Regions from separate parts of the Pseudomonas sp. BGA-UO-ETr-WB11 genome, predicted to be linked through region 1. Evidence: predicted binding sites of a transcription regulator. Region 1 holds the regulator's gene; each other region holds the start of a gene.
The links. The regulator FliA, encoded in region 1, starts transcription of late flagellar genes. The targets are predictions, from matches to a motif close to CTAAAGTTTNNNNNNNNNNNGCCGNTAA.
Positions count from the first base shown of each region.

Region 2: a site for FliA is predicted at 2,977-3,004, ahead of AC56DI_RS00380 (methyl-accepting chemotaxis protein). Genes of this name have one in related genera too.
Region 3: a site for FliA is predicted at 3,602-3,629, ahead of AC56DI_RS13220 (methyl-accepting chemotaxis protein). Genes of this name have one in related genera too.

Region 1 covers NZ_JCAQOS010000002.1:129,453-136,046, reverse strand. Annotated here, with positions in the region: gene flhF (flagellar biosynthesis GTPase FlhF) at 1-632, shown strand, start outside; gene fleN (flagellar synthesis regulator FleN) at 727-1,563, shown strand; gene fliA (RNA polymerase sigma factor FliA) at 1,560-2,306, shown strand; gene AC56DI_RS01055 (chemotaxis response regulator CheY) at 2,391-2,765, shown strand; gene AC56DI_RS01050 (protein phosphatase CheZ) at 2,785-3,573, shown strand; gene AC56DI_RS01045 (chemotaxis protein CheA) at 3,585-5,813, shown strand; gene AC56DI_RS01040 (protein-glutamate methylesterase/protein-glutamine glutaminase) at 5,862-6,594, shown strand, end outside.
Region 2 covers NZ_JCAQOS010000001.1:75,981-82,574, forward strand. Annotated here, with positions in the region: gene AC56DI_RS00375 (LysR family transcriptional regulator ArgP) at 1-895, shown strand, start outside; gene AC56DI_RS00380 (methyl-accepting chemotaxis protein) at 921-2,879, opposite strand; gene AC56DI_RS00385 (NAD-dependent epimerase/dehydratase family protein) at 3,083-4,078, shown strand; gene AC56DI_RS00390 (hypothetical protein) at 4,088-4,351, opposite strand; gene AC56DI_RS00395 (ATPase) at 4,663-5,484, shown strand; gene AC56DI_RS00400 (cold-shock protein) at 5,545-5,757, opposite strand; gene AC56DI_RS00405 (ribbon-helix-helix protein) at 6,099-6,287, shown strand; gene AC56DI_RS00410 (hypothetical protein) at 6,499-6,594, shown strand, end outside.
Region 3 covers NZ_JCAQOS010000007.1:524,046-530,639, forward strand. Annotated here, with positions in the region: gene AC56DI_RS13210 (transglutaminase TgpA family protein) at 1-1,054, shown strand, start outside; gene AC56DI_RS13215 (acyl-CoA thioesterase) at 1,174-1,971, shown strand; gene AC56DI_RS13220 (methyl-accepting chemotaxis protein) at 2,017-3,492, opposite strand; gene AC56DI_RS13225 (TatD family hydrolase) at 3,670-4,509, opposite strand; gene AC56DI_RS13230 (MltF family protein) at 4,736-6,136, shown strand; gene AC56DI_RS13235 (DoxX family protein) at 6,245-6,594, shown strand, end outside.

The sequences.
Region 1 (6,594 bases):
TGGGTAAAACCACCACCTTGGCTAAGCTGGCCGCGCGCTATGTGCTCAAGTACGGCGCGCAAAATATCGCCTTGGTGAGCATGGACAGCTATCGCATTGGCGCCCAGGAGCAGCTCAAAACCCTGGGGCGCATTCTCAATGTCTCGGTGACCCAGGTTGATCCTGGCCAATCCTTGACTCAGGCTCTGGCGCCGCTGGTGCGTAAGCGTGTGGTGTTGATCGATACCGCCGGGCTGCCGGGTAGCGCACCTGAGCTGCGCATGCAGCTGGAGGCCCTGGCGAGCCGTGGCGTCAAGGCAAAGAATTATCTGGTTTTAGCTGCCACCAGCCAGAGCCAAGTGCTCAAGGCGGCGTACCATAGTTACAAGCGTTGTGGATTGTCCGGCTGTATCTTGACCAAACTGGATGAAGCCACCAGCCTCGGTGAGGTTTTAGGGCTGGCTATCAGCCAGCACCTACCGGTAGCCTATCTGGCTGATGGGCCTAAGATTCCTGATGATTTGCAGGTGCCGCGCAGCCATCAACTGGTCAGTCGCGCCGTGAGTCTGCAGGCGCCCGAAGAGCCCAGTGAAGATGCCATGGCCGATATGTTTGCGGATTTATATCAGCACCCCTCCCAGCGCGTCGGCTAGCCTGTGAGAAGGTGTGTACCTTGCATCGCCTGACGTTCCTGAGTTAACTCAGGCAGGCGATCCCAGTTGAAGCAAGACAAGGTGTGTAGAGAACATGGGTAGTATGCATCCCGTTCAGGTGATTGCGGTGACCGGCGGCAAGGGCGGCGTCGGCAAGACCAATGTGTCGGTGAACCTGTCCCTGGCCCTGGCCGACCTTGGTCGGCGGGTCATGTTGATGGACGCCGACCTGGGGTTGGCTAACGTCGACGTGCTGCTGGGGCTGACCGCCAAACGTACGCTGGAAGACGTGATCAGTGGTGAGTGCGAACTGCGTGACGTGCTGCTGCAAGGGCCGGGCGGCATCCGCATTGTGCCTGCCGCATCCGGTACCCAGAGCATGGTGCAGCTGACGCCGATGCAGCACGCCGGTTTGATTCAGGCGTTCAGCGAGATCAGCGACAACCTTGATGTGTTGATCATCGATACCGCCGCCGGCATTGGCGATGGCGTGGTGAGTTTTGTGCGCGCCGCCCAGGAAGTCCTGCTGGTGGTGTGCGATGAGCCCACCTCGATCACCGACGCCTACGCGCTGATCAAACTGCTCAATCGCGATCACGGCATGAGTCGTTTCCGGGTGCTGGCCAACATGGCCCACAGTCCGCAAGAAGGACGCAATCTGTTTGCTAAGCTGACTAAGGTCACTGATCGTTTCCTCGACGTGGCCTTGCAGTACGTAGGGGCCATTCCCTACGACGAATCGGTACGCAAGGCCGTGCAGAAGCAACGTGCGGTGTATGAAGCGTTCCCGCGCTCGAAATGCGCGCTGGCATTCAAGGCAATCGCCCAGAAAGTTGATGCCTGGCCTTTACCGGCCAACCCGCGTGGACATCTGGAGTTTTTCGTTGAGCGCCTGGTGCAGCAGCAGTCGAGTGCGGACATCGGCGTATGACAGCAGCCACTGGACTTCGTATGTACAGCAAAGCGCAGGCGCAGGACTCCCGGCACCAGTTGATCGAGCGCTATGCGCCTCTGGTCAAACGCATTGCTTATCACCTGTTGGCGCGGTTACCCGCTAACGTGCAGGTGGACGATTTGATCCAGGCGGGCATGATTGGCTTGCTCGAAGCTTCCACCAAATACGATGCCACCAAGGGCGCCAGTTTTGAAACTTACGCAGGTATTCGCATCCGCGGTGCCATGCTTGATGACGTGCGTAAAGGCGATTGGGCACCGCGTTCGGTGCATCGAAACAGTCGCATGGTTAGCGATGCAATTCGAAAAGTTGAGGCTAGAACGGGTCGAGACGCTAAAGATCAAGAGGTTGCGGCCGAACTCCAATTGAGTCTCGAGGATTACTACGGCATTCTGAGCGACACTTTGGGCAGCCGTTTGTTCAGCTTCGATGACCTGTTACAGGAAAACGAGCCGGGCGGTAGTCATGAAGAAAGGGGCACTACCCAGCTTGAGCCCTCTGGTGATCTGGAAGAGGAACGCTTCCAGGCGGCGTTGGCTGATGCCATCGCCAACTTGCCAGAGCGCGAGCGCTTGATCCTGGCCCTGTATTACGATGAAGAGCTGAATCTGAAGGAAATTGGCGAAGTGCTGGGGGTCAGTGAATCTCGCGTCAGCCAGTTACACAGCCAGTGCGCCGCACGTTTGCGGGCCCGGCTAGGCGAATGGCGTGAGCACTAAGCACAACGCTGGTTTCACGATTGCACGGCATGTCCAGGCGCTGGGCATGTTTAGGACTGTACGGAGGTCGATTTGGACAAGAATATGAAAATCCTCATCGTCGATGACTTCTCGACGATGCGCCGGATCATCAAGAACCTCTTGCGTGACTTGGGTTTTACCAATACCGCCGAGGCCGATGACGGCGTTACAGCACTGCCGATGTTGCAGAGTGGCAGTTTCGACTTTCTGGTCACTGACTGGAACATGCCGGGCATGACGGGTATCGACCTGTTGCGTGCGGTGCGTGCCGACGAGCGCCTGAAGCAGTTGCCGGTGTTGATGGTGACCGCAGAAGCCAAGCGCGACCAGATTATTGAAGCGGCGCAGGCGGGGGTGAATGGCTATGTAGTCAAGCCGTTCACTGCTCAAGTGCTGAAAGAGAAGATCGACAAGATCTTTGAGCGGGTTAACGGCTGATGTCTGCCGCGAGGGCGCTATGGAGCACGAAAAACCGCAGATGGGCGATCTAGAAACGAGCCTTAAAACTCACGCCCGAGATTTGCTGGACAGCCTCGAACGAGGCAATTTCGGCGACGCTGTACAAGTCATTCACGATTTAAACAAAGCACGCGATCAAGGCCTGTATTTCGAGGTCGGTAAGCTAACTCGTGAGCTGCACAACTCCATCGTCAACTTTCAAATCGATTTGCACGGCTCCCATGCGGAGGAGGTGTCGCAGATCAGTGATGCCACCGAACGTCTCAACTACGTTGTGCGCATGACCGAGAAAGCAGCTAACCGCACTATGGATCTGGTGGAGGAGAGCGCGCCGCTGGTCAATGATTTGAGCAGCGAGTCGCGATCATTGGGGGTTGATTGGGCGCGCTTTATGCGTCGCGAGGTCGGTGCCGATGAGTTTCGCGAACTGGCTAAACGTATCGAGTTGTTCCTTGAGCGTAGCGAGCGCGACAGCAGCAAATTGTCCGGCAACCTCAACGACATTTTGCTGGCGCAAGATTTTCAGGATCTAACTGGGCAGGTGATCAAACGGGTCACTAGTCTGGTAACAGAGGTCGAGCGCAACCTGGTCAAACTGGTGTGCATGGCCTCGCAGATCGATCGCTATACCGGCATTCAGCACGATCACGACGCATTGCGTGCCGAACAAGAACAACAAAAAGAGCCAACCCGGGGTGAAGGTCCGCAGATTCATGCCGATAAGCGTGATGACGTCGTATCCGGTCAGGTCGATGTCGATGATCTGCTGTCCAGCCTTGGATTTTAGGGAGCACGCGAATGAGCTTCGGCGCCGATGAAGAGATTCTCCAGGACTTCCTGGTAGAGGCCGGCGAGATTCTTGAGCAATTGTCCGAGCAGTTGGTTGAGCTGGAAAGCCGCCCGGACGATATGAATTTGCTCAATGCGATTTTCCGTGGGTTTCACACCGTCAAAGGCGGCGCCGGATTCCTTCAGCTCAATGAGCTGGTGGAGTGCTGCCATATCGCCGAAAACGTGTTCGACATTTTGCGTAAAGGCTCGCGTCGGGTTGATTCCGAGCTCATGGATGTGGTGCTTGAGGCCCTGGATGCGGTCAATGGCATGTTTACCGAAGTGCGTGAGCGCGTCGAACTGACTCCCGCCACTCCGCAACTGTTGGCCGCCTTGGCGCGCCTCGCTGAGCCTGCCTCAGCAGTGGAGGTGGTTGCTGAAGCAGCTCCTGAACCACAGGCTGAAGTCGTGCCTGAGCCTGAAGTCGAAGGTGATATCACCGACAGCGAATTCGATCAGTTGCTCGATGCCTTGGCTGAGCCCGCTGCGGTTGCTGAGGTCGCTCCGGTGGCGACGTCGGGCGATGAAATTACGGATGATGAATTCGAAGCCCTGCTGGATCAGCTGCATGGCAAGGGGCAGTTTGTTGCCCCGGCAGAAGAGTCGGCGCCCGCTGCACTAGCCCCGGCGCCAGCCGCTGCTCCGGCATCCGGTGATGAAATCACCGATGATGAATTTGAAGCGCTGCTTGATCAATTGCACGGCAAGGGGCAGTTTGCCGCTGGCAATGATGAGCCTGCGGCAGTCGCCGCGCCCAGCGTTGCGCCAAGCTCCAATGAAAACATTACCGACGATGAGTTTGAGGCGTTGCTGGATCAGTTGCACGGTAAGGGCAAGTTCGTTGAACCTGCTGCACCTGCACCTGCACCTGCACCTGCACCTGCACCTGTCGCTGCCGTGCCCGCTCCAGCGGCATCAGCGCCGAGCAAACCCGTTGCCAAGCCGACCCCAGCGCCAGTCGCTGCCAAGGCTGAACCCGCCAAGTCTGCGGCACCAGCCGCGGCTGCCGATAAACCAGCGGCCAGTGAGGCTGAAACCACTGTACGTGTGGATACCGCGCGGCTCGACGAAATCATGAACATGGTCGGTGAGCTGGTGCTGGTGCGTAACCGTTTGGTGCGCTTGGGCTCCAATAGCGGCGACGAGGCCATGGCCAAGGCTGTATCCAACCTGGATGTGGTGACCGCGGATCTGCAAACAGCGGTAATGAAAACCCGCATGCAGCCAATCAAGAAAGTATTCGGTCGTTTTCCGCGATTGGTACGTGACTTGGCGCGTAGCCTGAAAAAAGAAATCAACTTGGAGCTGGTCGGTGAAGAAACCGATCTCGACAAGAACTTGGTTGAGGCCCTGGCCGACCCGTTGGTGCACTTGGTGCGCAACTCGGTTGACCATGGCATCGAGTCGCCAGAGCAGCGCGAAGCCAACGGCAAGAGCCGTAGCGGCAAGATCGTACTGGCGGCCCAGCAGGAAGGCGATCACATTTTGTTGTCGATCTCTGACGACGGCAACGGTATGGACCCCGATGTGTTGCGGGCCAAGGCTGTTGAGAAAGGTGTGCTGGACCGAGATGCTGCAGACCGTTTAAGCGAGACCGAATGCTACAACCTGATATTCGCGCCGGGCTTCTCAACTAAAGCCGAGATTTCCGACGTGTCCGGTCGTGGTGTGGGCATGGACGTGGTGAAAACCAAGATTTCCCAGCTCAACGGCATCATCAACATCTATTCAGCCAAGGGCCAGGGCACCAAGATTGTCATTAAGGTGCCGTTGACCCTGGCGATTATGCCGACCTTGATGGTGATGCTCGGGGATCAGGCATTTGCCTTCCCGCTGGTCAACGTCAATGAAATTTTCCACTTGGATCTCTCGCGTACCAATGTGGTCGATGGCCAGGAAGTGGTTATCGTGCGGGACAAGGCCTTGCCGCTGTTTTACCTTAAGCGCTGGCTGATTCATTCGGCAGCGCATGAAGAACAGCGCGAGGGACATGTGGTGATTCTCTCCGTGGGTACCCAGCGCATCGGCTTTGTCGTCGATCAACTGGTTGGCCAGGAAGAAGTGGTAATTAAACCCTTGGGGAAAATGCTGCAGGGCACTCCTGGCATGTCCGGCGCCACTATTACAGGGGATGGGCGTATCGCTCTGATCCTTGATGTGCCGAGCATGCTCAAGCGTTACGCGCGTCGCGTCTGATTTTCTGGTGCGTTGGTCAGTTGACCGCGCACCTGCTTAGGAGTGTGTATGGCTGTTAAGGTCCTGGTGGTGGACGATTCCGGTTTCTTCCGCCGCCGTGTTTCGGAAATTCTTTCCGCTGACCCGAATATTCAAGTAGTGGGCACTGCCACCAATGGCCGTGAAGCCATCGATCAGGCGCTGGCGCTGAAGCCAGATGTGATCACCATGGACTATGAAATGCCCATGATGGATGGCATCACAGCTGTGCGAAACATCATGCAGCGCTGCCCAACACCGGTATTGATGTTCTCCTCGCTGACCCATGAGGGCGCTCGGGTGACACTCGATGCGCTGGACGCCGGTGCAGTTGATTTCTTGCCGAAGAACTTTGAAGACATCTCGCGTAACCCGGAAAAGGTTAAGCAGATGCTTTGCGAGAAGGTTCACACCATCGCGCGCAGTAATCGACGTGCTGCACCGGTTGTCGCACCTGTGCAGGCGAGCGCGCCTCTGCAGGCAGCCAGCACCTTGGCTCGTCCGTCAAGCCCTGCACCCAGCAGTCCTGCAGTCGCGGCGGCAGCGGTCAAGCGCAAGTCCTATCGGTTGGTAGCGATTGGCACCTCCACCGGTGGTCCGGTCGCCCTGCAGCGTGTTCTGACCCAGTTACCAGCCAACTTTCCAGCGCCAATCGTGTTGATTCAGCACATGCCAGCGGCGTTCACCAAGGCATTTGCCGAACGTCTCGACAAGCTGTGCCGCATCTCCGTCAAAGAGGCTGAGGACGGTGACATGCTGCGTC
Region 2 (6,594 bases), on a different contig from region 1:
CGACTACAAACTGCTGGCTGCCCTGGCGGCCGTGGTGGAGCAGGCGGGATTCGAGCGAGCGGCGCAGTTGCTCGGCGTGTCGCAGTCGGCTGTGTCGCAGCGGATCAAATTGCTTGAAGCGCGGGTCGGTCAGCCGGTGCTGGTGCGCGGCACGCCGCCGTTGCCCACCGATGTCGGCCGGCGCCTGCTCAATCATGTGCAGCAGGTGCGCTTGCTGGAGCGCGATCTGCAAGGCCAGGTGCCGGCTCTGGATGAGGGCGCTTGGCCCGAGCGGCTGCGTATCGCGTTGAATGCTGACAGCCTGGCGACCTGGTGGGCAGCGGCGGTGGGGCCGTTTTGCGCGACTCACCGAGTGCTGCTGGAGTTGCTGGTGGAAGACCAGGAAGTCGGCCTCAAGCGCATGCGGGCTGGCGATGTGGCGGCCTGCGTGTGCGCCAGCGAGCGGCCGGTGGCCGGGGCGCGCAGTCAGTTGCTGGGCGCCATGCGTTATCGCGCCCTGGCCAGTCCGGCTTTTATTGCGAGGCACTTTGCTCAGGGTGTGACACCGGCGGCCCTGGCGCGTAGCCCGGCCATCGTCTTTGGCCCCGATGACCAGTTGCAGCACCGCTATTTACAGGGCTTGGGCGTCGAGGGCGGCTTTGTCCATCACCTGTGTCCGTCGTCCGAAGGCTTTGTGCGTATGACCGAAGGCGGGCTGGGGTGGGGGCTGGTGCCCGAGCAGCAGGTGCAGGCGCAGCTAGCCAGTGGCCGTCTGTGCGAGTTGCTGCCGGAGCAGGTGCTGGATGTGCCGCTGTACTGGCACCACTGGCGCAATGGCGGCGAGTTGCTTGCCGAACTGACCCTGCAATTGCAGCGCAGCGCCGGGCAGTGGCTGGTCATGCCCGGCTCGCGATGAAGCGGCCACAGACCCTAAGCGCCGCTTACAAAATAAAGTGCTGCACCAGGTGCTGCTGGCCGCTGGAGACTTCCAGCAGGTGTTCGCCGCTGCGGCGGGTGTGCGCTGCACTTTGGCGATTCTCGCCGGTCATGTCATGCAGCCGGTGCATGTGCTGGTTGACCTCCTGGGTAGTGCCAGCCTGCTCGTTGGCGGCAGCAGCAATCTGCTCGGCCAGTGTTTGTACGCCTTGCAGGGACTGATCCAGTTGGCTGAGTGCTGCGAGTACTACCTGGGTTTCCTGCTCCAGGCCGTGGGCTTGGCCTGCGGCGGCGCGCATCACTTGCAGGGCCTCGCTAGAGGAACCTTGCAGGGCTTGGGTGATGGCGACAATTTCTTCGGTGGCGCTACTGGTGCGCTGAGCCAGGTTGCGCACTTCGTCGGCGACCACGGCAAAACCGCGGCCTTGCTCGCCGGCGCGGGCGGCCTCGATGGCGGCATTCAGGGCCAGCAGGTTGGTCTGTTCGGCGATGCCGCGGATCACGGCGAGCACGGAGCCAATTTGTAAGGCATCGTTGGCCAGCGTGTCGACCACGTTGCCGGCCTGGCTGATGTCAGTGAGCAGGCGGCCCTGCTGACCGATCATCTGCTCCAGGGTGCCCTGCATCTGCCCAAAGGCGCCGCGTGCCGCGCTGCTACTGGCGGCGCTGTCGGCTGCGTTGCGGGCAATTTCTTGCACCGTGCTGGCCATCTGTTCGACCGCACTCACGACCATCTCAAGGGCTTCTTGTTGTTGGTCGAGGCGTTCGCTGGTTTGCCCAGCGGCGGTAAGGATGTCGCCGCTGGCATGGTCGATGGCCTGACTGGAATGGCGCAGTTTCTCGATGACATCGCGCCAGGCTCGCGCCATCTCGTGCAGGGCTTGCATCAGGCCGGCTTGCTGGCCCTCTACAGACGGTAGATTGAGTTCGCCTGCGGCCAGGCGTCGGGCGAGGGCGCTCATGCTGCTGGGTTCGCCCCCCAGTGGCCGCATCACGCTGCGGCTCACCAGCCAGGTGGCGGCGGCTACCGCGACCACGGTGAGGAGGCCGAGCAGGAGCATTTGCCACATTAATTGGCGTACTGGAGCGAGCGCTTGTTGCTGATCCATTTCCGCAATCAGGGCCCAGCGGTTGCCCGCAAATTCCAGCGGTACGAAGACCTTGAGGGCCGGCTGGCCATCCAGTCCGGCCTCTTCCAGGCGGCCTTGCTGACCCGCGAGGGCGCGGCTGATGGCGTCGGCGGTGAGTGCTGTGGATGGACTGAGGCTGCGGCTGACCTGCAGGTCGGGGAAGCGTGCGGAGTCTGAGCGCAGGCGACTGTCGCTGCCCACCAGATAGGTCTCCCCCTGTTCACCAAGCCCCTGGCGGGTTTGCATGACGGCGTTGAGCGGGGCTATGGGCAGCTCCAGCACCAGAGTCATTTGCAGCTCATCGTCGCTGCCGATGGGGGCGGCCAGGTACTGGGTTGGCGCCTGGCTAAGCTCGTTGTAGAGCAGGTCGCTGATCATAACCTGGTGCTTTTCAGCGCTTTGCTTCACCAGTCGGGCCAGGGGCGTGTTGCGCAGAGCCTCGCTGCCGAGGTTGTTCTGGTAGTCGGCACCTCGCAGCAAGCTGAACATCACCGTGCCGTCGGGCAACACCAGTTTCAGTTCGCGGTAACCAAAGGTAGCGATAAAGTTTTCGAAAATGGGGCGGTCATAGTTGGAACTGCTGAGCAGGGCGTTGGTGTCCAGCCCCTCATAGCTGTTGCTCAGGTTGCTGGCCAGGGTGCTGATCTGGTTGTGGCGCTCCTGCCAGTTATCCAGCAGTTGCTGCTGTTTGATATTTGCCACGGCTTCCAGGGCATTGAGGGTCTGCACGCGCAGGGCTTCACTGGCTTGCTGGTAGACCACGAAGGCCATGGCCAGGACGGGCAGTAGCCCGATTAGCAGGTAGCTCAGGGCCAGTTTCAGACGTAGTGGCATGTGCAGCGGCTCCACGGGTAGATGGGTGACAAAGATTTAGGCTGTTAGATATTCTGCAAGAAGCGTGCAAATAATCGAACGAGGCTGATTTTTATCTGTGTCGGCCTCTGGAGGCGCAATTTTGGCTTGCTGGGTTAGAGCGTAGGCTACGCTGCCGCTGCTAGAGTGCGCGGCACGATGGCTGGGGCTTGGTAGGGGGTTGGATGAAGATTTTGGTGACCGGTGCGAGTGGCTTTATCGGTGGGCGCTTCGCACGATTTGCCCTGGAACAGGGCCTGCAGGTTCGCGTTAGTGCACGCCGGGCCGATGCCGTGGAACCTCTGCTGGCCCGTGGTGCCGAGTTGGTAGCCGGTGATCTGGGCGATGCGGCGTTGGTGCAGCGCCTGTGTCGTGGTGTGGATGCGGTGGTGCATTGCGCTGGGGCGGTCGGCGTATGGGGGCGTTACGCGGCGTTTCATCAGGCCAACGTGACGGTCACTGAGAATGTGGTCGAGGCCTGCCTGGGGCAGCAGGTACGGCGCCTGGTGCATCTGTCGTCGCCGTCGATCTATTTTGATGGTCGCGATCATGTAGGTATCACCGAGGAACAGGTGCCCAAGCGCTTTTCCGATCATTACGGCGCCACCAAATACCTGGCCGAGCAGAAGGTCTTTGGCGCCGCCGAGTTTGGCCTGGAGGTGCTGGCTCTGCGTCCGCGCTTCGTTACTGGCGCCGGTGACACCAGTATCTTCCCGCGATTGATCAATATGCAGCGCAAGGGGCGCTTGTCGATTATCGGCAACGGCCTGAACAAGGTGGATTTCACCAGCGTGCAGAACCTTAATGACGCCCTGTTCAGCGCCCTGCTGGCGGGTGCGCCAGCCTTAGGCAAGGCCTATAACATCAGTAACGGTGCGCCGGTGCCGCTGTGGGATGTGGTCAATTATGTTTTGCGCCAACTCGACCTGCCGCCGGTAACCCGGCATCTGCCGTATGGGCTGGCCTATGGCGCCGCGACCCTCAATGAGACGCTCTGCAAGCTCTTGCCGGGGCGGCCCGAACCGACCTTGTTTCGCCTGGGCGTGGCGGTGATGGCCAAGAATTTCTCCCTGGATATCAGCCGTGCCCGGCAATACCTCGACTACGATCCGCGGGTCAGCCTGTGGTCTGCGCTGGATGAGTTTTGTCAGAACTGGCAGGCGCAAGAGCTTGGGTTGTGACGGCCAGTCTCAACCGCGCAGCGGCCCGGCATAGCGGGTGTACTTGGCGATCAGTTGCTCTTCGCTAAGCTGCGGCGGTGGCAGATGAATGCCGCTCAACTCGCTCAGGTGTGAACCCAATTCACGGGTTTCTTCCTGGGAGGACTGCAGGCAGGCGAGCAACATGGCGTTGATCGCATCGCTCTGGCTCAGGCGGATGTTGATGTCCAACTCATCGCGCAGACGGCGACGCAGCGTTTGCATGCAATCGACAATAGCTTTGGTCAGTTCCATTGGTGACGTCCCCCGACGTTGAAGAGAGCTGCTGGCCTTTCCCCATTGATCGGCCGGCAGGGCGAGCGGCGAGTTGCGGCTCGCCCTCAGTCACTGCGCCGCTCTAGCGCGGCCCTTGTGACGCAGGGGTATTTGCAAGTGGCGTACCACTTCGCGGGTTGGCGCGGTGCCTGGCTTGCAGGGGTGGGCAGTCGCATCTGCTGCACTTCGTCGGTGCAGCTTGCACTGCCCTGGCGCGGCGCTGAAGCCGGGCTGGCGAAGCGGTATACTCGGCGCTCTTTGGCTTTGGCTTATTTTTTTGCGGGTTTCCCATGCGTAACGATGCACTCGACGAACTTGATCAGATGCCCAGTCTTTCCAGCGGCAGCCGTGATCGCGATGGCTTTGCGCCGCCGCGCGCCAGCGAGATGCCACCGTCATCTTCGTCTCACTCGGCTGCGCCGGCGCCAAAGTTGGCCAGTACCGGGCCGCTATGGGCGTTGCTCGGGGCCTCACTGATCGCGCTGGCAGGTTTGAGCTGGTGGAGCTTTCAGCAGATTTCCCTGATGGAGCAGCAACTGGTCGCTACCCAGGAGAGTTTTGCTCGTATCAGTGAAGATGCTGCGGGACGTTTGCAGGACATTTCCGGCAAGGTGGTGGCTACCGAGTCAAGCGTGACCGGTGAAAACGAAGCGCTGAAACTGCGTCTCAAGCAACTGGAAAATAAACTCGCTGAGCTGGGCAAACAGCAGCAGACCGTTGGCGCTCAACAGGGCGCTCAAGGCAAACGCCTGGAGCAGCTGGCTGCCGATGTAAAGGCTCAAGTTGCGAGTGCCGGGCAGCTGGATACTAAGCTCAAGAGCCTAGAGGCAGGGCAAGTGGCGCTCAAGGACGGGCAGGCCGACGCGGGTAAGTTGGAGGCGCAATTGAAGGCCGTTGCGGGCGATGTAGCTGAACTGAAAAAGCAGGGTAATCCAACCCAGGCCATTAGCCGTCTGGAGCAGGATCTACTGGTGCTGCGCAGCGAGCTTGATAACCGTCAGGGGCAAAACAATACGGCGGAGTTCGATGCCTTCCGGGCGCAGATGACGCGCAATATCAGCACCCTGCAAAGTCAGGTGCAGAACCTGCAGCAGCAAATCAGCGCGCGTTAAATCACGGCTGTAAAAAAGCCCCCGCATGTCGCCATGCGGGGGCTTTTTTGTGGCTGCAGCTTAGGCCTGGACTTGAACCTGGTCAGCTTGCATGCCCTTTTGGCCTTGCACGGCGATGAAGCTGACGCGCTGGCCTTCTTTCAGGCTCTTGAAGCCGTCGCTTTGGATCGCGCGGAAGTGCACGAACAGATCCGGACCGCTTTCTGGAGTGATAAAACCAAAACCTTTCTCGTCGTTAAACCACTTGACGGTACCGTTCTGACGATTCGACATAGCCAATATCCTTGCAACTGAAGTTAGTGACAGCCTCTAAACACTTAGAGTACTGAGGCTGGCTGCAAGGGGCATGAAACGTCGAGCGGGACGTAGCGGATCACAACGATCTACTGCACCAGGTCACGAATAAGGCAACCCATGCAAACACAGCAAAATCACTTTACGCCAACTTCTGCGCAAATTCCAAGCCCCCCAAAGGTCGCGGGGTTAGCAGCGGAACTAGCGGGCTGCGCGGGTCGTTGGGGCGCTTTTGCGTCGGTTGCGCCGGGCGGTGACAGTCGATGATCAGGTAATTACAATCTGATTAACATTTATTGAATGAAGTGAACCGATAGTCCATGGAAAACAAGACTGCGCGCCTGACGGTACTGATTGATCCGGTTAAGAAAAAGGCGTTTGAAGAGCTGTGCTCGGCGCAGGACTTGACCCCTTCCCAGGTGGTTCGCCAGCTGATTCGCGATTACCTGGAAACCCACAGTGCTGCCGAGCTGAGCAAAAGCAAGCTGGCCGCCGCAACCCGGCCATAACGGGATTTGGCGGCGCTTCTGGCGTAGCGTGTAGCCCGTTAGGGCGCCGAAGTGGAGGTCGTTCGCAATGCGCTTTATGTGCGCTGTATTATCATGCGGTGATAATATCTGCTTGATCTGGGCTTACTCAGGCCAGTTGTCGCGCGCTTGGGTGTGATGGCTAAGCTGTCGGCACGCGGCGGGTGCAAGAGAACGGTGGCGCGGAGGCCAAATGCAGCGCGAAGATGTAAAGGCACGGCATGCAGAAGGCGTAGTGTTTGATACGCATGTGATCGCTAACCCGGCCAACACGCGGGAGTGGATCGTG
Region 3 (6,594 bases), on a different contig from region 1:
GCCGCTGCAATACCGTGTGCGATCCTGGCCAGAGGTGCTGCGCAATGCCGATCTACCCATGAGCGCCATGGGCGACAGCCTGCAACTGCCGGCGCAGAGCGATCCACGCAGCCGCGCGTGGGCCCGCGAGCTGCTGGCCCGCCATCCGAAACCAGACGACCTGGTGCAGGCGTTATTGCAGCACTTCAATCGCGAGCCTTATCACTACACCCTGAAACCGCCCCTGGTGGGTGTCGATAGCATTGATGAGTTTCTGTTTCGTACCCGTCGTGGGTTTTGCGCGCATTACGCCGGGGCCATGACCTTTGTGCTGCGCGCAGCCGGCATCCCTGCGCGGGTGGTGGCCGGTTATCAGGGAGGGGAGCTGAACCCGCGGGGCAATTTTCTCACTGTGCGCCAGTTCGACGCCCATGCCTGGGTTGAGTACTGGCAAGCCGGGCAGGGCTGGACCAGCGTCGATCCGACCTTTGCCGTCGCGCCCGAGCGAATTGAGCAGGGGCTTGAGCAGGCTCTCAGTGGCGAGCAAAGCTTTCTGGCCGACTCTCCGCTGTCGCCCCTGCGCTATCGGCAGGTGGCCTGGCTGAATCAGTTGCGTCTGAGTTGGGACGATCTCAACCACGGTTGGCAGCGCTGGGTTCTCGGCTATCAAGGTGCCCAGCAGCTGCAGCTCTTGCAGCGCTGGTTTGGGCGCATGGACGGTCAATTACTGGGCCTGGCACTGGTGGGTGGCGGCGGGCTGTTGCTGGGGCTGTTGGCGTTGTTTTTGTTCAAACCCTGGCGCCGCGAGTGCGATCCGCTGCTGCGCCAATTTCGCCATTTCGACCGCTTGCTCGCTCGCCATGGCGTGCCACGTCAGGCCGCGGAAGGCCCACGGGCCTATGCCGAACGTGCGGCCCGGCAGTTGCCGGCGCAGGCCGAAGCAATCAGGGCATTTGCCCAGGCGTTTGAGGCGCAGCAGTATGGTCGCACTGCGCTGGATGCCCAGTCGTTGGTACGCAGCTTGCGCGTCTTGCGCCGAGGCTTGCCTTGGCGCTTAACCAAAACGCCGGGTTGATGGGTTCAGCATGCTTGATCAATGCCTCGTTAACACGGGCATAAATATCCGTTCAGTCGGTTCCTAACGGCCAGTGGCGTCGCCTAAGATCGCCACTGAATTTTCTTTGCGAGGTTGGCATGACGTTTTCTCAATTGCTTCACGCGGTGCGCCTCAATCCCCATGCGGTGGTGATTCCCAGTGTCTGGGGCCAGGGCCGCGCCGGTTTTGGCGGGCTGGCTGTGGCATTGGTGTTTGAGGCCATGCGCGCCAAGGTGCCGGCTGGGCGGCCGGTGCGTTCGCTGGCGGTGACCTTCGTCGGGCCCCTGACACTGGATGCGCCGGTGAGTTTCGAGGCCGAAGTGCTGCGTGAGGGCAAGGCGGTTAGCCAGGTGCTGGGACGTGCGGTGCAGAACGGCCAGGTAGTGACCCTGGTGCAGGGCAGTTTTGGCGCTTCGCGGTCCTCGGTAATCGATGTGCCGGCACTGCCCGCGCCGACGATGAAGCCGGCAGCCGAGTGTCAGGAAATGCCCTACATCAAGAACGTCACCCCGGAGTTCACCCGCTATCTGGCCATGCGCTGGGGCGAGGGCGGCATGCCGTTCAGTAACAACCAATCGCGGCATATGGGCGGCTGGGTACGCTTGCGTGACCACGATCCAGTGGAGGCGCTGGAGGAAGCGCACTTACTGGCCCTGGTAGACGCTTGGCCGCCAGCGGTGCTGCCGCACCTGAGTGCGCCGGCACCGGGCAGCTCGCTGACATGGACCATCGAGTTCGTGCAGCCATTCCCGGCCCTGACCACCGAGGACTGGTGCATGTATCAGGCTGAAGTGGAGCATGCCCGTGACGGTTACGGGCATATTGCTGCCGGACTGTGGAGCCCGAGCGGGGAGCTGATTGCCTTGAGTCGGCAGACCGTTACGGTGTTTGGCTGAGGTTGCCTGCCGGAGCTGTTGCAGCCGGCAGGCAATAGCCAAGGTTTAGAACTTGAGTTGGTGAATGGCTTTGGTCAGGTCACCGGCCAGAATGGCCAGGTGCTTACTGGTGCTGGCCGACTCAACGGTTTGTTGCACGGTCTTCTCGGTGACATCGCGAATGCTGATCACCGCGCGGGTCATTTCTTCGGCAACCTGGCTTTGCTGTTCTGCTGCCACGGCAATTTGCGTATTGCTGTCACGCATCTGCCCAACGGCACCGGCAATAGCGGCCAGGGCTTCGCCGGCTTCCTGAGCCTGCTGCACGCAGTCGTCAGCCTTGAACGAGCTTTCCTGCATGAAGTCGACGGCGTCGCGGGTGCCTGACTGCAGGGTGCCGATCATGGTGGTGATTTCGTCGGTGGAATTTTGCACGCGCTTGGCCAGGTTGCGCACTTCATCGGCCACCACGGCAAAGCCGCGACCCATTTCCCCCGCACGGGCGGCTTCGATCGCGGCATTCAGGGCGAGCAGGTTGGTTTGCTCGGCAATGCCGTGGATTTCATTGACGACGTTGCTGATTTTCTGGCTGTCGGTGGCCAGGCGCTGAATCATTTCCGCGGTTTGTTGGACGCCCGCTGACAACCCGGCAATTGATTGACTGACGCGGCTGACGGCCGCCTGGCCATCGCCAGCCAATTGGTCGGCATTTTTCGACTGGTCGCGGGTTTCAGCGGTGTATTGGGCAATGTGATGCACTGTCGCCGACATCTCGTTGATGGCGGTGGCCACCTGGTCGGTCTCGCTTTGTTGGCCGAGCATGCCCTGGCGAACGTTCTGCATGTTCGCTGCCAGCAACTCTGCATCGACATCCAGGCGGCTGGCGGCTTGATCGACGGCGCTGACAATGCGCAGATAACCAGCCTGCATAGCGTTGAAGGCGCTGGCCATCTGGCCCACTTCGTCGCGGCTGGAGAGCGGCACACGGGCGTTCAGATCACCACTCTTTTCCACCTGCAACATCACGTCTTTAAGGGTGTTGAGGTGCACCAAAAGGAAGTGAATCAACAGTTGCGAGGCTGCCAGCAATGCCAACATCAGCACACACACCACCACGGCGTAGCTGAAGGCGCGCTGCTCGAATACCTGCAGCAGCGTTGGCGCGTGGGCCAGCACGGCGAGACGTTGACCGTTGGCGAGATCAATCACATGAGCGCCAATCAACGGCTCATCCGCAGCCACAGCATCGCCTTCAAGGTCGACCCAGCCTTGGGCTCGGGCCAACTCGGCAGTGCCGGCACGGCTCGGCGTTTGGCCCTTGGCAAAGGTCAGCAACTGCTCGCCTTTTGGCAGGGTTTGCTCTGCCGGCCAACTGGCCAGCATCTGCGCCTGTTCCTGGGCCGCACGTTTAGCTGAACTGACAGCCGTTTGCTGCTCCAACTGCATGGCGTAAAGAACCAGCAGCAGAGTGGTGAAGAACGACACGGCATTGACTGCCCAGAACTTGTACTTGAGGGATAAATCTCGCATCCACGCGCCCATGGGGATCTTCTTCAGTCAGAGGGTTGAGGTGCCGGATGGCAATGCGCCAGCATTCTTATACAGGACCGTTGCTGACCACTTGACCAACATCAATGTTGGCTTGGTCACTGTAACGGCCAGCAGCAAGTGAGCTTTAACCAATTGGAAACAAAGTGTCTACGCAAGCATGACAGTAGCTTAGGCGCAGGTTTCATCATCAGCGAATTGCGTATCGGCAATAGAAGGTAATGCAAAAAATCGGCGGGCATTGGCGCTGGTACTGAGTGCCAGTTGTTCGAGGCTCTCGCCGCGGTGCAAGGCCACTTCATTAAGCACGTGAGGCAAAAATGCCGGTTCATTTTTGCCACTTTTGGGCTTGGGTCGCAGGTTGCGTGGCAGCAGGAAGGGCGCGTCGCTTTCCAGCATCAGGCGCTGCGGGGGAATCTCACGCAACAAGGGGTGCAGATGACTGCCGCGGCGCTCATCGCAGACCCAGCCGGTAATGCCGATGTACAGGTCCAGGTCGAGGTAACTGAACAAGCTGCGCTGCTCGCCGGTGAAGCAATGCACCACCGCGGCCGGCAATTGGTCACGGAACTCACGCAGGATGGCCAATAGGCGTTCAGTCGCGTCGCGCTCATGGAGAAACACAGGTAACTGCAACTCGACGGCCAGGGCCAATTGTTGCTCCAGGGCTTTTTCCTGCAGGGGCCGCGGGGAAAAGTCGCGATTAAAGTCCAGTCCGCATTCACCTACGGCACGGGCGCGGGAGTGCTTGAGAAGGTCGAGCAGCACGCGCGGGCTGTCGGCTGTCCAGCTGCTGGCGTCATGGGGATGAACGCCAGCTGTAGCGAACAGGCGCTGGCCTTGCGGGTCGAGTTGTTCACACAGCTGCAGGGCCTGTTCACTGCCTTCCACGCTGGTGCCAGTCAGCAGCATCTGGCAAACACCCGCGGCAATGGCACGTTCGAGTACCGCTTCACGTTGGTTGGCAAAGCTTGGATGGGTCAGATTGACGCCAATGTCGATGAGTTGCATGGTGCTTCCTCTGACGCTGCTAAGGGCTGTTGCCGGCGCAGCATAGCAGAGCTTATTAACAAGCTATAAAGCCTCTATTTACAGAGGGTTAAACCCGCTTTTTAACGTATCGAGCTAGCTTTGGCTGGCGCCTTTGATCGCGCTGTGCGAACCTCCGCGGCCGCCGTGGCCGCCCATCTCTCAGGCTGGCGGGGTGGTTTGCCCTGGTTGCCTGTATGGAGAGCGGATGATCCGACGGCTGTTCATTTACCTGCTGCTGTGGCTGCCACTGCCGGTCAGTGCGCGCCTGGGCGAGCCGCTGCACCCGGAGCAAGGCGCTCAGGTGACGGCTGACCTGGCCGATATCCGCCAGCGCGGCGAGCTGCGGGTGCTGATCAATCAGAGTCGTCACAGTTCCGCAGAGGTCAAGGGCCAGGCGCTTGGCGTTGAACTGCAGCGGGTGCGCAGCTTTGTCCAATACCTCAATCGTGATAGTCAGCGGCCATTGCGGCTGCGGCTGATCCCCAAAGCCAAAGAGCAACTGCTGGCCGCCCTGCAACGGGGTGAAGGTGATCTGTTGGCGCCGGGAGAGCTGTTAAGCCTGCAGGGCCAACAACACGTCACCCCGACCCGCGCGACCGAGGCGCAGGTGCCGATGGTACTGGTCACGCGTCAAGGCACGCGGCGTTACCGACGCCTGGAGCAGTTGGCCGGTCGCAACCTGACCTTGCCTCGCGGTAGCGCCGCCGCTGAGGCCGTGCGCCAGCTCAATCAACAACTCGGGCAACGCAAATTGGCGCCGCTGCTGATCGAGTGGGTGGACAGCAGCCTGGCGGTTGAAGATGTGCTCGAGATGGTCCAGGCCGGGATTTATCCCTTTAGCGCGGTCGAGCAACCGATTGCCGAGCGCTGGGCCAAGGTGTTGCCCAAATTGCGCGTGGAGCGCCATTTACAGGTGGGGGCGCGCAGCGATATGCACTGGTGGGTGCGCCGTGATGCGCCGATGCTGCTGGCTAAGGCCAATCGTTTTTTGCAGGGCTACGCGCCGGCAGGTGACCAGGATGCAGCCTTCGTGCGGCTCAATCGTCGCGCTTATCGGGTGCATTACCCCCTGGCCCGTGCCGACCGACAGCGGCTGGAGAAGGTCCGTAGTGTGTTGCAGCGCCATGCCGAGCAGGCCGATCTCGACTGGTTGAATCTGGCAGCCGTGGCCTACAAGGAATCATCCTTGAACCCAGCGGCCCGCGGAGCAAACGGCGCTACCGGCCTGATGCAGATCACGCGGCCAGCGGCGCAGAGCGTTGGCGTCAGCAATATCAGTAACCTTGAAGGTAACGTGCAGGCGTCGAGCCGCTATCTGGCCATGCTGCGCCGGCGCTTTTTTGCCAGTGCGCAGATTGCCGATCCCGAACGACTGGCGTTTGCCCTGGCTGCCTACAGCATGGGTCCGCAACGGGTGCAAAGTCTGCGGGCCGAAGCGCGGCGGCGCGGCTTGAACGCCAACCAGTGGTTCTTTCAGGTCGAGCGGGTGGCCATGGAGCAGATGGGCTTAGCTGCCGTCAGCTATGTCAGCAGCGTGAATAAATATCGGCTGGCGTTTGTACGGGAGCGCTACAGCCTGGACGCGCCTGAGCAACGCAGGAAATAAGCCTATAAATCGAATTATTCGATATTTAAATGCCGTATTTTACGGTTTTAATTATCAAATAATTGGCTAATCTAGAGCTTCTTAAGCCCCTGCACCGAGGATCACGCCATGAATGCTCTGCTCACATCCATTACTCGCACCCATGCCGGCTACGGTATTAGTCTGTTGCGAGTTGTCACCGGCCTGACGTTTGCCGCCCACGGTTCACAGAAGCTGTTTGGCTGGTTTGGTGGCTATGGCCTGGCAGGCGTGGCGCAGTGGATGGAGAGTATTGGCATCACGCCAGGCTATTTGATGGCCGCCCTGGCCGGCAGCGCCGAGTTCTTCGGTGGCCTGGCCTTGGTCGTTGGTCTGCTGGTGCGACCAGCTGCCGTCTCGCTGCTGATTGCCATGCTGGTCGCGATTGTCAGCGTGCACTGGGTTAACGGTTTTTTCATCACCGAAAACGGTTTTGAGTA